Regions from separate parts of the Brevibacterium sanguinis genome, predicted to be linked through region 2. Evidence: riboswitches for the same ligand, from Rfam matches in the RefSeq annotation. Region 2 holds a riboswitch; each other region holds the start of a gene.

Region 1 (3,882 bases), on a different contig from region 2:
GACGGGCATCGGGCTCCTCGGCGGGGCCGTGTTCGCCGATCAGCCGCTGTGGGGTGTCGTCCTCGGCGTCGGCATCGCGCTCACCCTCACCGCTCTCGCCGAGGTGGCCCGCCGTCTCCGGGCGCAGCGGAGGACTGCGGCGCCCGGGCCCGCTGCCGCCGAGCGCGCCCGGCTCATGCGCTCCGGTCGAACTCGCCTGCTCGCAGCTGCACGAGAGTGAGATCGAGCAGCGGAGTCGGCACCCCGAGGTCGCGCGCCGTCGTCTGGAGGTGGCCGAGGATGTGCTCGGTCTCGTTCGGCAGTCCGGCCGTGACGTCCCGGTAGAGCGAGGAGGTGAAGGCGGAGCCCTCGGCGGTGAGCATCGACAGGGTGGCCGCCCGGGCCCGCGCGGAGACCGGGTGGCCGGCGGCCATGGCGACGGCTTCGAGTTCGTCGATGATCCCCACGACGTGGGGTTCGCCGCCGGCGGCCATGATCGCGCCGACCGGTGCCCGGAAGAGGCACGTGACGACACCGGCCGCGGCGATGAACACCCATTTCTCCCACAGGGCGTCGTCGATGCCGTCGATGACCTGCAGCCGAAAGCCGGGGACGTCGAGCGCGTCGACGACCGCGGGTGGGACCTCTCCCCCGCCGAGGCGCCCGATCGTCATCGTCGCGAGATCCGTCATCTGGACGATGTCGGCTCCGCGCATCGTGCCGACGATCTTGACGAGCCCGCCGAGCACCTGCCCGGGGAACTCCGCCTCGAGGCGACCGATCTGCGCCATCCCGTTGAGGAACGGGATGATGAGGGTCTGGGGTCCGACGGCCGGCCGGACGTCGGCGATGATCGATTCGAGGGCACCGGCCTTGACGGCGACGAGGACGAGGTCGACCGGGGTCGGGTCGGCCGCGAGCTCCTCTGCCGTCGTCACGGTCACCGGATTCGTCCGGTCCTCGTCGGGGGCGATGAATCGCAGGCCGCTCTCTCTCAGGGCCTCGGCGCGGGCGGGCCTGACGAGGAAGGTGACGTCGCGTCCGGCTTCGACGAGGCGGGTGCCGAAGGCGCCGCCGGTCGCGCCGGCTCCGGCGATGAGGATTGTCACAGGGTGCCGTCCTTCGTGGTCGTCGCGGTGGTCGTGCCGGTGGTCGTGTCGGGGTCAGCGGAAGTCAGCTGCGCGCGCAGCCGAGCGGCCGCCTCGGCGGGGTCGGGCGCCTCGGTGATCGCACGGACGACGACGATGCGTGACGCCCCGGTCTCCTGCACGGACCGGAGACGATCACCGGCGGAGATCCCGCCGATCGCGAACCACGGCTTCGCCGTCGTCCCGCTCACCGCCGCGAGCGGATCGAGTCCGGCCGCCGGGCGACCGGGCTTCGTCGGGGTCTCCCACACGGGTCCGAGGCAGAAGTAGTCGATCTCCGGGTCGGCGGCAGCGGCGAGCGCCTGCTCGACCGAATGCGTCGACCGGCCGAGGATGACGTCGTCGCCGAGCACCGTGCGGGCCTGCGCGCTCGTCAGGTCGCCCTGCCCGACATGGAAGAAGTCGGCGCCGACGAGGAGAGCGACATCGGCGCGGTCGTTGACGGAGAAGAGCTTCCCGTGCCGGTGGGCGGCATCGCGGAGGATCTCGAGGGCGGCGATCTCCTCCCTGGCTTCGAGACCCTTGTCGCGGAGCTGGATGATGTCGACGCCCCCGGCGTAGGCGGCGTCGAGGAACTCACCGAGGTCGCCCTGCTGCGTGCGGGCGTCGGTGCAGAGGTAGAGCCGGGCGGAGGCGAGCGCACGGGTCCGCGCGGCGTCCCGGCCGGCGGCGTCGCGGTCGACCGGGTGGCCCGCGTTCTCAGCAGGGGCGGTCACGGGGTCTTGCACTGCGGGAGACGTTGGCATCGTGGGAACCATGCTCCTAGAGTAGAGGAGTTCGCGGGAGCCTCGCTGGGAGGCTGAGAGGGCTTCGTGCCGACCGCCTCACCTGATGCGGGTCATGCCGCCGGAGGGAGAATCGCATGGACGTCATCGTCGTCGGCGCCGGGATCATCGGCCTGGCCACGGCGTGGGAGCTGCACCGGCGCGGGGCGGCCGTCACCGTCATCGATCCGCACCCGGGCGCGGGCGCCACCGCGGCCGCGGCCGGGATGATCGCCCCTGCCGCCGAGATCGCGTGGGGCCAGACTCCGCTGTTTCCGCTCATGCGCGTCTCCGCCGACCTCTACCCGGAATTCACTGCGGCACTGACCCGGGAATCGGGGGCCGACCTCGGGGAGACGGCGACCGCCACACTCGTCTGCGCCGGAGACCGCGCGGATCTCACGGCCCTGCGCGAACTCAGCGCCCTCCAGTCCGCGGCCGGTTCCGACCTCGACCTGCTCACCGGATCCCGCGCCCGCGATCTCGAACCAGCCCTGGCCCCCGGTGTGTGCGGGGCCGTCCTCATTCCCGGCGATCATGCGATCGATCCCCGGCGGGTGACGCGCGCGCTGCTCACCGTCCTCGGCGACCGCGTCATCGAGGACCGGGTGACGGGACTGGTCGGCGATGAGGGATCACCGACCGGCAGTGCCCCGGCCCGGACGACCGGAGTCGAGCTCGCCTCAGGGCGTCGGCTGCACGCCGATCAGGTCGTGCTCGCCGCAGGCATGGCCCACAATGCGATCGCCGGCGCTCCCGCGCTGCCGCTGCGGGCCGTCCACGGCGACGTCATCCGCCTCCGCTCGGATACCGGCGCTCCCCCGCTGCTCACCCGGACGATCCGGGGACTCGTCGCCGGTCGGCCCGTCTACGTCGTGCCGCGGCCCGATGGGGAGCTCGTCCTCGGGGCGACCTCCCGGGAGGACGGCCAGGCGGGCATCCTCGCCGAGGGCGTCCACCGTCTCCTCCACGACGCCGAACGCCTCGTGCCCGGGCTCCTCGGATGTGAGATCACCGAGATCACGGCACGGGCCCGGCCCGGCTCGCCCGACGACCTCCCCCTCCTCGGTCGCAGCGACCCCGGTCTCGTCGTCTCCACCGGGTACTTCCGCCACGGGGTTCTCCTCGCACCGTTCGGCGCCCGCCTCGGCGCGGATCTCGTTGTCGGCGCGGACTCCGCGTGGCTGCCCGTCGGTGCGCGCGCGGCTGTGGCACCGGCACGGTTCGAGTCCGACCACCCGCCATCATCACCGCAGTCACCTGGTGCACCACTGCTGACAGCAAGGAAGGGATCATGACCATCACACTCAACGGCGACCGCCGGGACATCACTGCGGGCACGACCGCCCGCACCCTCGTCGAGGACATCACCGGACGGCAGCTGAGCGAAGACGGCACCCCTGTCGACGGCGGCCGCCTCGGGGTGGCCCTCGCCGTCGACGGCGAAGTCGTGCGACGCGGCCTGTGGGCCGGCTTCACCATCACCGACGGCCACACCGTCGACATCGTCACCGCAGTCCAGGGAGGCTGACATGAGCTGGACCATCGACACCGTCACCTTCGACTCCCACCTCGTCATGGGCACCGGTGGGGCGAGCACTCTGCGCATCCTCGAGGACGCCCTGACCGCCTCGGCGACAGAGCTGACGACAGTCGCGATCCGCCGCTTCGACGCCGCGGCCAGGGATTCGGTGTTCGCGCTCCTCGAGCGACTGGGCATCCGCTCGCTGCCGAACACGGCCGGTTGCTACACGGCCCGCGATGCCGTGCTCACTGCCCAGCTGGCCCGGGAGGCGCTCGAGACGAACTGGGTCAAACTCGAGGTCATCGCCGACGAGGACACCCTGCTGCCCGACCCCGTCGAACTCTTCCGCGCCACCGAGGAGCTCGTCCTCGACGGCTTCACGGTCTTCGCCTACACGAACGACGATCCCGCGCTGGCGAAGCGGCTCGAGGACGCCGGGGTCGCCGCGGTCATGCCGGCCGGCGCC
Region 2 (3,882 bases):
CCTCGGTGCTCGGTGTCCTCGTCGTCCGGCAGGGGGTCCCGCCGGTCGTCGCGGTGACGATCATCCTCCTGCTCGGCCTCGTCATCGGGGCGATCCAGGGCTGGTTCTTCGCCGTCGTCGGGATTCCCGCGTTCGTCGTCACCCTTGCGGGTCTGCTCGCGTTCACGGGGCTCACGCTCACGGTGCTCGGCACGCAGAAGAACCTCTCGATGGCCGACACGTTCGTCTTCGACTTCGCCAGCTACTACTTCCCGGCGTTCTGGGCGTACGTCTTCGGGGCGATCGCGGTCATCGGCTTCGCCGCCGGCATCATCCACGCGAAGCTGCGGCGGCACTCCGCGGGCCTCGACAGTCCGAGCTGGACGGCCGTCAGCGTGCGCATCGTCCTCCTCGCGGCGATCGTCTTCGGCTTCCTCATCCTCGTCAACCAGGACTTCGGACTCGCGCTGCCGTTCTTCCTCATGATGGTCATCGCGATCATCATCGACCTCGTGCTGCGCAAGACCCGGTACGGGCGCTCGATCTACGCCGTCGGCGGCAAGGTCGAAGCCGCCCGGCGCGCCGGCATCCGTGTGACGTGGGTGCGCATCAGCGTGTTCATGACCGCCGGTGTCCTCGCCGCCCTCTTCGGCTTCGTCAAGGCCGGAGTGACGACGAACGCGGGGTCGACGCTCGTGGGCACCCAGGACCTCCTCAACGCGATCGCCGCGGCCGTCATCGGCGGCACCTCCCTCTTCGGCGGGCGGGGGTCGGCGTGGGCCGCGGTCCTCGGGGCGTTCGTCGTCGGCGCGATCAACAACGGTCTCTACCTCATCGGCTTCAACTCCGATATGCAGCAGATCATCACCGCTCTCGTCCTCCTCACCGCCGTCGTCATCGACGCCGTCAGTCGGCGCGGACAGCGGTACGTCGGCAGGGGGTGAGTTCTCCTTCACCGGCGCCGAGGCGGGGGCGAGGTCAGGGGGTGACCCCACCTCACCCCCGCCTCGGCGATTTTGGTACAGTCATGGGCAATGACATGGGGTGCCCGGCGGCAGTCGCGCCGGGCTGAGAGGACACCCATCGAACCTGATCTGGGCCATGCTAGCGAAGGGATCGTCATGACTGACATCGATCTGTCGTCGGCGCACGCACGTCTGCGCGCGGCGAATCCGCTCATCCAATGCATCACGAACACGGTCGTCCAGCAGTTCAGCGCGAACGTGCTGCTCGCTGTCGGCGCGTCCCCGGCGATGCTCGACCACGAGGCCGACGCCGGGCAGTTCGCGCACCTGGCCGGCGGTCTGCTCGTCAACTTCGGAACCGCGACGAACCAGCAGTTCCTCGCCGCCGACGCCGCGATCGGCGCGGTCACCGCGGATTCGACTCCGTGGGTGCTCGACCCCGTGAGCATCGGCGCCGTCGACTTCCGCACCACCCGCATCCGCCGGGCCGCCGCCGATCGCCCGACCGCGATCCGCGGCAACGCCTCGGAGATCGCGGCTCTGGCTGGTGCCGGGGCCGGCGGGCGCGGCGTCGAATCGACCGACGAGGTCGACGCCGTCCTCCCGGCGGCGGCCGAGCTCGCGCGGACCAGTGGGGCGATCGTCGCCGTCTCGGGCAAGCGTGACGCCATCGTCGCCCACATCGACGGTGTCGACCACATCGCCCGTGTCGACGGCGGACATGCGTTCATGCCGCTCGTCATCGGCACCGGGTGTTCGCTCGGCGCCGTCACCGCCGCCTACCTCGCCGCCGTCGCGCCGGTCGACTCGAGTCCGGGTGCGGGTCCGGCGGGACTCGCGGCGTTCGATCAGTTCACCGCCGTCGTCGCCGCCCACGCCCACTTCGCCGTCGCCGGCGAGGCCGCGGCGACCGGCGCCGCCGGACCGGGCAGCTTTGCCGAGCACTTCCTCGATGCTCTCCACACCACCGACGATGCGCGCATCGGCGAGGCCCGGGTCGAGGTGACGAGAGCATGAGCGCGACGAGTGAGCGCCTCGCCGGCGTCGACGCCCGCCTCTACCTCGTCACCGATTCCGCGCAGTGCCGGGAGGCCGGTCGCACCGTCGCCGAGACCGTGCTCGCCGCCGTGCGCGGGGGAGCCGGCATCGTCCAGGTCCGGGACAAGGACATCGACGACACCGAGTTCCTGACCCTGACCAGGGAGGTCATCGCCGCCGTCGGCGAGGCGGTGGCCGGCACCGACCGCCGCGTCCCGCTCTTCCTCAACGACCGGGTCGCCGTCACCCGGCACCTCCTCGATGAGGGCGCCGACGTCCACATCCATGTCGGACAGACCGACACTCCCGTCACCGAGGTGCGCGACCTCGTCGGTCCCGAGCCGCTCATCGGTCTCTCCGCCGCCAGCGCCGCCGAATTCGCGGCGGCCCGGGCCACCGGCGCCGTCGACCTCGTCGGCATCGGGCCCGTCTTCGACACGACGACGAAGACCGACGCGCCGGCCGGGATCGGCCCCGACCGCCTCGGCGATCTGACGGCCGAGGCGGGACTGCCCGCGGTCGCGATCGGCGGCATCGACGCCGGCCGGGTTCCGCAGCTGCGCGGTCGCGGACTGCTCGGCTTCTGCGTCGTCTCCGCGATCTGCCGTGCCGCCGACCCCGAGCGGGCGGCCCGTGAGCTGCTCACCGCGTACGGTGACGGGACCGAGCCGGTCGCCGGCGAGAACGGGGGAGCGGCATGAGCACGCGCCCACCGATCACCCTGTCGATCGCCGGCACCGACCCCTCGGGCGGGGCGGGCATCCACGCCGACCTCAAGACGTTCACTGCCCTCGGGGTGCTGGGGACCACGGCGATCACCGCGCTCGTCGCGCAGAACACGCACGGGGTCTCCCGCGTCTACCCGATCGATGAGGACTTCGTCGTCGCCGAGCTCGACAGTGTTCTGGGCGACATGCCCGTCGATGCGACGAAGACGGGGATGCTCGGGTCGACGTCGCTCGTCGACCTCGTCGTCGACCGGGCGCGCACCTCCGATTTCGGGTTCTTCACCGTCGACCCGGTCATGGTGTCGACGTCCGGGCACCGCCTCCTCGAGGTCGATGCGGTCGCCGCGGTGCGGGAGCGTCTCCTGCCCGTCGCCGATCTCATCACCCCGAACCTCCCCGAGGCGGCCCTCCTTCTCGGCGATGATGTCGCTGAGGCGCAGACGCCGGCCCAGATGCGTGACCAGGCACGCGAGCTCATCGCCCGGGGTGCCCGTGCCGTGCTCCTCAAGGGCGGTCACGCCGCCGACGGGGACGTCGCCGACATCCTCGTCACCGCCGATGGGGAGATCGCCGAGTTCTCCCACCCCCGGATCTCCACCCCGAACACGCACGGCACCGGGTGCACCCTGTCGGCTGCGATCACCGCCGAGGCGGCCGTGCTCAGGCGTGCCAACGGCGGAGAGGCACTGAGCACCGAGGAGGTGCACGGGGCCGTCGAGCGCGGACTCGACTTCCTCGCCCGCGCGCTCGCCTCGGCCGCGGACTGGCAGGTCAGCCTCGATGCCGCCGGTGCGCACGGGCCCGTCGACCACCAGGTCGACGTCCGCCGCCGCTGATGTCCAGCCGACCCGTCCGCTTCCCACCCGGCTGATTCCGGCCATTCCGATTCCAGTCCGATCCCAGTCCGATCCCAGTCCGATCCCAGTCCGATCCCGACCCCGAGGAGAGACCACTCATGAGCACGAACTTCGCCGCCGGACCGCACACCGCCGCGCTGTGGGAGGACGTGCGCCCGATCATCGACGAGATCGAGGCGCTGCCGTTCCTCACTCAGCTCGCCGAGGGCACGCTGGCCCCGCTCGCGTTCACGAACTACATCACGCAGGACAGCATCTACTTGAGCGGGTATGCGAAGGCGATGTCGTTCCTCGCCGGGAAGACGGCGGACCGCG
Region 3 (3,882 bases), on a different contig from region 2:
GCCCCGCCCTGACTCGTCTGACAAGTCAGATTCATCTGACACTTCAGGCTCGTCTCGCCCGCCGCACCTCGATCCCGGTGACGGCCTCACCGAGGAGATCGTCACGCTCGCCGACGGCCGCCGCATCCGCACCGTCACCGCAGGTGAGGCGCCTGGTCCGTGCATCGTCTTCGAAGCGGGCATGGGTGCCTCGGCGGCTGCCTGGACGCACATCCAACGGGAGGTCGCCACCCGCACCCGGACCGTGTCCTACGACCGCGCGAACATCGGCGGCAGCGCTGACGACCGGAGTCCGCGCAGTCTCGAGCGGATCGTCGACGACCTCGCCGAGGTGGTCGACCAGGTCGCCGGGAACACGCCGGTCGTCCTCGTCGGCCACAGCTGGGGCGGACCGATCGTCAGACTCTTCGCGCACCTCAACCCCGAGCGGGTCGCCGGGATGGTGCTCGTCGATGCGACCGCCTCGGCGATCCTCTCCCCTGCGGTCGCGGCCCTCAACGCCGGTTCGATGCGGCTCGGGTCGCTGCTCATCCGGGCCGGCCAGGGCGATCGCTTCACCCGAACGCTCCTGCCCGACGGGGCATCACCGCTGATCACCGAGGCGGATCTCGCCCTGTTCTGGCGCGACTCGCTCACCCAGCGGGCGATGCGCATGGCGCTGCGCGAGGAACGGCATGTCACCTCGTCGATCGCGCTCATGCGGATGCTCGAACGCGACGGCGGACCGGACGTGCCCGGCGTCGTCCTCCAGGGCGGTCGGCAGCGGGGACTGCTCGAGCGGCGGATGCGCTCGCGCCAGAACGCGGCGGCGGCGACGAACGTCGACACGATGCCGCAGGGCAGGCTCGTCGTCCTCGAGGACGCCGGGCATCTCGTCACCCATGAGCGTCCCGATGCCGTCATCGACGCCGTCGACGACGTGCTGTCGCGCTGAGTCTCAGTTGACGCAGAGACAGAACGGGTGACCGGCCGGGTCGAGGAAGACGCGGAATGTCTCCCCCGGCTGGACGGCGGCCTTCCCGGCGCCGAGCCCGATGACCTCCGCCTCGGCGGCATCGAGGTCATCGACCATGACGTCGATGTGCATCTGCTGCGGGTGCTCCTGGCTCGGCCAGCTCGGGGCGTGGTAGTCCTCGACCTGCTGGAAGCAGATGGGCGGCCAGGAATCGGACGTGATCTCGGCCCATGTGCCGTCGTCGTCGACGCGGACCTGCCAGTCGAGGAGTTCGCCGTAGAACTGGGCGAGCTCACCAGCATCCGGAGCATCGAGAACGACCACGGGCTGCTTTGCGATAGCCATGGTCCTGAGTCTACGCCGCAGGGCGGACACGACCCAGGGAATCACCGACTCGATAGAATTGTTGAGCAATAACAGCGCACCTGCCAGAGCCACGGCGCATGAGAGGACTTCGATGAGCACGCACACCCTGCCGGTCGCGGACGGTCCCGCGGTCTACGTCATCCACGACAATCCCGAGTGGATCCCGCCGTTCGCTGACGCCTTCGCCGACCTCGGCGTCGAGCTCGTCGAGTGGCTGCTGCCCGGTGCCGCGATCGACCTCGCCGCCGCCCCGCCCGAGGGCGTCTTCTGGTCCCGACTCTCGGCATCGTCGCACACCCGCACGGACCCCCACGTCAAGGAGTACGGACGCGCGGTCCTCGCGTGGCTCGAGGCCGCAGGCCGCACCGTCGTCAACGGCTCGCAGGTCCTCGAGCTCGAGGTCAGCAAGATCCGCCAGCACCGCGTGCTCGCCGCGCACGGGATCGAGGTGCCGGCCACCTCGGCGAACATCGGATCAGCGGCGATCGCCGAGGTGGCTGCCGGGTTCGCGCCCCCGTTCATCACGAAGCACAACCAGGGCGGCAAGGGACTGGGCGTGCGCCGCTTCGACTCGCACGCCGAGCTCGAGGCCGCCGTGGCCGACTTCGCCCCCGACGGGTCCACCGAGCCGATCGACGGCATCACCCTCGTCCAGGAGTACCTGCAGCCGGCCGCGCCGTTCATCACGCGCGCCGAGTTCATCGGCGGCCGCTTCCACTACGCCGTCGCCGTCGACGTCTCCGCCGGCTCCTTCGAACTCTGCCCCGCCGATGCCTGCGCCGTTCCCGGGACGGCCGGCAGCCTCGGCGACAGTCAGTTCACCCGGCGCGACGAGATCACCGCGGACACCCCGCTCATCGGTCGGCTCGAAGCGCTGCTCACCGAACTCGGCATCGACTTCGCCGGGGTCGAATTCATCGACACCGCCGACGGTCGCCAGGTCGTCTACGACATCAACACGAACACGAACTACAACGCCGAGGTCGAGGCCGGCGAGCGTGCGGCCGGCCGTCAGCCTGCCGCCGTCCGGCTGGCCGAGGTGCTCGGCGCGAAGCTCGAGGCCGCCCATCATGACGCAGCTGTGGCGGCACCGGTCGGCTGATAGTCTCGAACCACCACAGGGGAGCGCCGCGACCGGCGCTGAGAGTGCGCACGCAGACCCTTAGAACCTGATCCGGGTGACACCGGCGGAGGAAGATGGAGGCTCATCATGATCACAGTCGCGACCGGCGGAGCCGTGCCCGAGCTGCGGGCGAGCGCCGAGGCGGAGTGGACCGCGGCGACCCATCACCGGTTCGTCTCCGAGCTCTTCGCGGGCACCGTCGACGACGCGGTGATGGCGAAGTACCTCGTCCAGGACTACCAGTTCTTCGATGACTTCCTCTCGATGCTCGGCGCCAGCGTCGCCCACGCCGACACCATCACCGCGAAGCTCCGGTTCGCCCAGCAGCTCGGGTTCCTCGCCGCCGATGAGGATTCGTACTTCCTCCGCGCCTTCGCCGAGGTGGGGGTGGAGCCCGCGGACTACACCGATCCCCAGCTCACCGAGGTGACCGCGGGGTTCCGCGACGTCATGCGCGAGGCGGTCGCCGCGGCGTCGTACCCCGACGTCCTCGTCGTCCTCGTCATCGCCGAATGGCTCTACCTCGAGTGGGGCGAGCAGGATCGGGCCATGCCGAGCCGCGACCTCCACACCGGGTGGATCGACCTCCACCGCGGGGAGGCCTTCACCGGCTGGGTGCAGTTCCTCGTCGACGAACTCGAACGGGTGTACCCGCGCGGGGACGATGCGGCATCGGCTGCCGCCCGGCAGCGCCTGGCCGATCTGTGGCAGCGGGCCGTCGGGCTCGAACGCGCGTTCTTCGACGAGGCGTACCGGTGACCGCGCTGCCGGGCCAGGCTGCTTCTCGTACCGGCTAGGGCTACTTCTCGTAGACTTCGGCGGCAGCGGAGAAGAGGAGCGAGATGCCCACGGCTCCGGCGTCGGGTGTGCCGGCTCCGCGGCCGTCGACGTAGCTCGCCCGACCCCGCCTCGCCTGCATGTCGGCCGTCGCCTGTGCCGCCTCGGCGGCGGTCTGCGCCGCTGAGGCGAATCCCTTCCCGAACGCCGAGGCGGTGGGATGGAGGACGTCGACGACGGTCCGATCCCCGGTCTCAGCGCCGCCGACGCGCTGGATCGCCGCGCATCCGGCCGCCGTCGCCCGCTTCCAGAGGTCAGACGCGGTCTCGCGGTGGGTGTCGGCGTCGAGTTCGGCGTAACCGGCGCTGAGCTCGTGGAAGAGCAGGCCGAGGAGCGGTCCGCTCGTGCCGCCGACGCCGCCGAGGAACGCCGCTTCGGCTGCGGCGAATCCCGCGGCCTCGGAGGAGTCGACGAGTCGAGTGGCGTGGCGCAGTCCACCGCGGAGGTTGTCCCCGAAGTCCCCGTCACCGCCCACCTGATCGAGTTCCGTCAGATGGGCGTGCTGCTCCTCGACGAGTTCGGCGAACCGGCGGAGCACCGCGGTCTCGAGATCCGTGTCCCCACCGGCTGCCGTCCGCTGCCGCAGAGAGTCGGCGGTCGA
Region 4 (3,882 bases), on a different contig from region 2:
AGAGCCCAGGGACGAGGCGCTTCCCCGGGACCGCCTCGGCGGAGTGGGGCACTCCGACCCCACCCGGCGACCGAGCCAGCGATTTGGGGTACTCCGATCTCACCCGGCGACCACCTCGGCGAGGTCGGGCACTCCGACTCCACCTCGCCGACACCAGCGGCCAGTGCCTCAGACCTGCCCGTGCCTCAGACCTGCCCGGGCCTCAGCCCTGGAGCGGGCTCAGTCCTGCCGGGACCTCAGTCCTGCCGCGGGCCGATCGTCGGTTCGGGCAGATAGACCTCACCGCCGGCGGCGAGGAACTCCCGACTCTTCTCCTGCATGCCGGCGATCGCGGCCTGCGCCTCGGCGCTGCCGTACGTGTCGCGGATGTCCTGGGAGATGCGCATCGAGCAGAACTTCGGCCCGCACATCGAGCAGAAGTGCGCGGTCTTCGCCGGTTCCGCCGGCAGCGTCTCGTCGTGGAAGGACTCGGCGGTCTCCGGGTCGAGGCCGAGCGCGAACTGATCGCGCCAGCGGAACTCGAACCGCGCCTTCGACAGCGCATCGTCCCGGGCCGTCGCCCCCGGGTGGCCCTTCGCGACGTCGGCGGCGTGGGCGGCGATCTTGTACGTGATCACCCCGGTCTTGACGTCGTCGAGGTCGGGCAGTCCCAGGTGCTCCTTCGGGGTGACATAGCAGAGCATCGCCGTGCCGTACCGGGCGATCTCCGTCGCCCCGATCGCCGAGGTGATGTGGTCGTAGCCGGGCGCGATGTCCGTGACGAGCGGACCCAGGGTGTAGAAGGGCGCGCCGTCGCAGAGCTCCTGCTGACGCTCGACGTTCTCCCGCACGAGGTGGAGCGGAATGTGGCCGGGGCCTTCGACCATGACCTGGACGTCGTGCTCCCATGCGCGCTTCGTCAGCTCGGCGAGGGTGTCGAGTTCGGCGAACTGGGCGGCGTCGTTGGCGTCGGCGATCGAGCCGGGGCGCAGCCCGTCGCCGAGGGAGAACGCGACGTCGTACTGCGCGAAGATCTCGCAGAGCTCGTCGAAGTGCGTGTAGAGGAAGTTCTCCTCATGGTGTGCCAGGCACCATCCGGCCATGATCGACCCGCCGCGGGAGACCATTCCGGTCACCCGGTCGGCGGTGAGCGGAACGTAGCGCAGCAGCACACCGGCGTGGACGGTCATGTAATCGACGCCCTGCTCGCACTGCTCGATGACGGTGTCCCGGTAGATCTCCCAGGTCAGCGCCTCGGCGTCGCCATCGACCTTCTCAAGCGCCTGGTAGATCGGCACGGTGCCGATGGGGATGGGGGAGTTGCGGATGATCCACTCGCGGGTGGTGTGGATGTCATTGCCCGTCGAGAGGTCCATGAGGGTGTCGGCACCCCACTTCGCGGCCCACTGGAGCTTCTGGACCTCCTCGGCGATCGAGCTCGTCACCGCCGAGTTGCCGATGTTCGCGTTGATCTTGACGAGGAACGCCTTGCCGATGATCATCGGCTCGGATTCGGGGTGGTTGATGTTCGAAGGGATGATCGCGCGCCCGGCGGCGACCTCGGAGCGGACGAGTTCGACGTCGCACTGCTCGCGGATCGCGATGTAGCGCATCTCGGGGGTGATGATGCCCTGCCGGGCGTAGTGCATCTGGGTGACGGTGCGTCCGGCCTTCGCGCGCCGAGGCGTCCGGTCGGGCCCCTGCCACTGCTGGGAGGGCGCGCCGCGGCGGACGGCTGCCCGCCCGTCGTCCTCGATAAGGTGGCCACGGGCCGCGTAGTCCTCGGTGTCATCGCGGTCGGCGATCCACTCCGCGCGGTGCGGCGGCAGACCCTGTTCGGGGACGGCGCCGGGCCCGACGGTGCGGTAGACGTGGACCGGCTCGTTGGGGCGGCCGTTCGTGTCGTCGAGGTCGATGCGGGTGACGGGCACGCGGATGCCGTGCTCACGGTCCTCGACCCAGGCCAGGGAATGGGTGGGGTACTGCTCGAGAGCGAAATCCGCGGGGGTGCTCCCGGGGTTCTCTGCCGGCGCCGTCGGGCGCGGAGCAGCGGTGGGACGGGTGGTCTCTGGGGTAGGCGCAGCCATCTGCAATCCTCTCTTCCTCCGCCGGTATCAACCGGATCAGGTTCAACGGTCTCGAGCGGTCTCAGCTCGATCTCAGCCCTCTTCCGAAGGCCCCCGTGGGGTCACACAACGACTATCACGGTGTGGGCGCCGCCACAAAATCACCCGAGGCAGGTGTTCACTGCGCGAGACGGCGGACCCGCGGGCGCGCGATTTTGCGGCTCAGTTTTCAGCGTGCCCAGCGGACGCGCTCCAGCGGACACTGGTTTCCTGCGGCATCGTGCGCGTGGGGCACCCTCGCAGATTCGCTCACAGGGTGTCCCCGGACGTGCGCGAGCCCTCGTTCACTAGAGTGCTCGTTCAACACGAAGCGTGAATATCCGCACTTCGGCGAATCCGCCGGCGCTCGTTCAACACGAAGCGTGAATATCGCGTCTTTGGGGACGCGATTTTCACGCTCCGTGTTGAGTGAGGCTCCGGGTTGAACGAGGCTCAGCGTTGAACGAGGCACCGCGTTGAACCAGCGAGTGCTCGCCTTCTGTGTTCGCCCCCTGCGCTCAGCCCCTCACGCGCCCTGGAGGAACGTCTTCGCGACCGCGCTGAGCGCGACGACGTCGCTGATCGCGCACATCTCCCGCGCCGAGTGCATCGAGTAGAGCGCCGGTCCCACATCGACCGTCGTCATGCCCATGCGGGTGGCCGTCAGCGGGCCGATCGTCGACCCGCACGGCACCGAGTTGTTCGAGACGAAGTCCTGGTACTCGACCCCGGCGGCCGCGCAGGCCCGGGCCCACGTCGCCGCGCCGACGGCATCGGTGGCGTACCGCTGCTGGGCGTTGAGCTTGAGCAGGGGCCCGGCACCCAGGCGCGGGCGCACGTGCGGGTCGTGGCGTTCGGGATAGTTCGGGTGGGCGGCGTGGCCGGCGTCGGAGGACACGCACACCGAGGCGGCCAGTGCGGCGAGGTAGTCACTGCGGTTCGCCTCCGGGTAGAGGGCGGCGACGATCCGCTCGGTGACGTCGGAGAGGAATGGGCCGCTCGCGCCCGAGCGCGAGTTCGACCCGACCTCCTCATGATCGAACCCGGCGAACAGGGCCACCGCATCGAGCGCCTCGGCGTCGAGGGACGTCATCGCGGTCACCCCGGCGTGGACGGAGAGGAGGTTGTCGAGCCTCGGGGAGGCGAAGAACTCGTCCGCGGCACCGAAGAGCGCGGGCTCCTGCGCGGGGATCGTGTAGACGTCGTGGCCGACGATGAGCTCGGGATCGACGTCGGCGGAGGCGGCGAGGATCTCGAGGACATCGGCCTCGGCGAGCTCGGCGAGACCGACGATCGGGGTCGTGTGCCGCTGCTTGTCGAGGGTGAGTCCCTCGTTGACCTGCCGGTCGAGATGGATCGCAAGCTGCGGGATGCGCGCGATCGCCGGCGTGCGGGCGAGGACGACGCGGCCGTCGGCGAGGCTGAGGCGCCCGGCGAGGGCGAGCTCCCGGTCGAGCCACGAGTTGAGCAGCGGGCCGCCGTAGATCTCGACGCCGAACTGGCGCACGCCTTCGGCGACGAACTCGTCACCGGGCTTGAGCTTGAACGCCGGCGAATCGGTGTGGGAGCCGAAGACCCGGAACGGGGGCACCGCCGAGGCGGTCGTCCCGTTCGCGGTCGAGTCGGCGTCCGCTGAGTCAGCTTCTCCTGCGTCAACCGGCCCTGTCGGAGCCATCCAGGCGATGATCGCGCCGTCGCGGATGACGTAGTACCCGCGGCCGACCTCGAGGGTCCACGGCTGACGTTCGTCGAGTCGGGTGAACCCGGCGGCGTCGAAGCGCTCGGCCGCTGCGGCAGT

The links. A riboswitch is a leader RNA that binds a small molecule or an ion and turns the genes downstream of it on or off. The one in region 2 is predicted to bind thiamine pyrophosphate.
Region 1: linked by a shared signal. The riboswitch ahead of thiO (glycine oxidase ThiO) and the one ahead of thiM (hydroxyethylthiazole kinase) in region 2 are both predicted to bind thiamine pyrophosphate.
Region 3: linked by a shared signal. The riboswitch ahead of ABD154_RS13725 (TenA family protein) and the one ahead of thiM (hydroxyethylthiazole kinase) in region 2 are both predicted to bind thiamine pyrophosphate.
Region 4: linked by a shared signal. The riboswitch ahead of thiC (phosphomethylpyrimidine synthase ThiC) and the one ahead of thiM (hydroxyethylthiazole kinase) in region 2 are both predicted to bind thiamine pyrophosphate.

The regions. Positions count from the first base shown of each region.
Region 1 covers NZ_BAAAMB010000009.1:33,951-37,832, forward strand. Annotated here, with positions in the region: gene ABD154_RS10445 (DedA family protein) at 1-220, shown strand, start outside; gene ABD154_RS10450 (ketopantoate reductase family protein) at 174-1,088, opposite strand; gene thiE (thiamine phosphate synthase) at 1,085-1,873, opposite strand; TPP riboswitch at 1,897-1,999, shown strand; gene thiO (glycine oxidase ThiO) at 1,990-3,189, shown strand; gene thiS (sulfur carrier protein ThiS) at 3,186-3,422, shown strand; gene ABD154_RS10470 (thiazole synthase) at 3,424-3,882, shown strand, end outside.
Region 2 covers NZ_BAAAMB010000008.1:61,292-65,173, forward strand. Annotated here, with positions in the region: gene ABD154_RS09345 (sugar ABC transporter permease) at 1-923, shown strand, start outside; TPP riboswitch at 1,010-1,113, shown strand; gene thiM (hydroxyethylthiazole kinase) at 1,101-1,961, shown strand; gene thiE (thiamine phosphate synthase) at 1,958-2,683, shown strand; gene thiD (bifunctional hydroxymethylpyrimidine kinase/phosphomethylpyrimidine kinase) at 2,680-3,546, shown strand; gene ABD154_RS09365 (TenA family protein) at 3,666-3,882, shown strand, end outside.
Region 3 covers NZ_BAAAMB010000010.1:387,998-391,879, forward strand. Annotated here, with positions in the region: gene ABD154_RS13710 (alpha/beta fold hydrolase) at 1-934, shown strand, start outside; gene ABD154_RS13715 (VOC family protein) at 938-1,300, opposite strand; gene ABD154_RS13720 (ATP-grasp domain-containing protein) at 1,413-2,423, shown strand; TPP riboswitch at 2,431-2,535, shown strand; gene ABD154_RS13725 (TenA family protein) at 2,532-3,203, shown strand; gene ABD154_RS13730 (dihydroxyacetone kinase subunit DhaK) at 3,244-3,882, opposite strand, start outside.
Region 4 covers NZ_BAAAMB010000006.1:162,477-166,358, forward strand. Annotated here, with positions in the region: gene thiC (phosphomethylpyrimidine synthase ThiC) at 237-2,066, opposite strand; TPP riboswitch at 2,063-2,173, opposite strand; gene ABD154_RS07565 (M18 family aminopeptidase) at 2,611-3,882, opposite strand, start outside.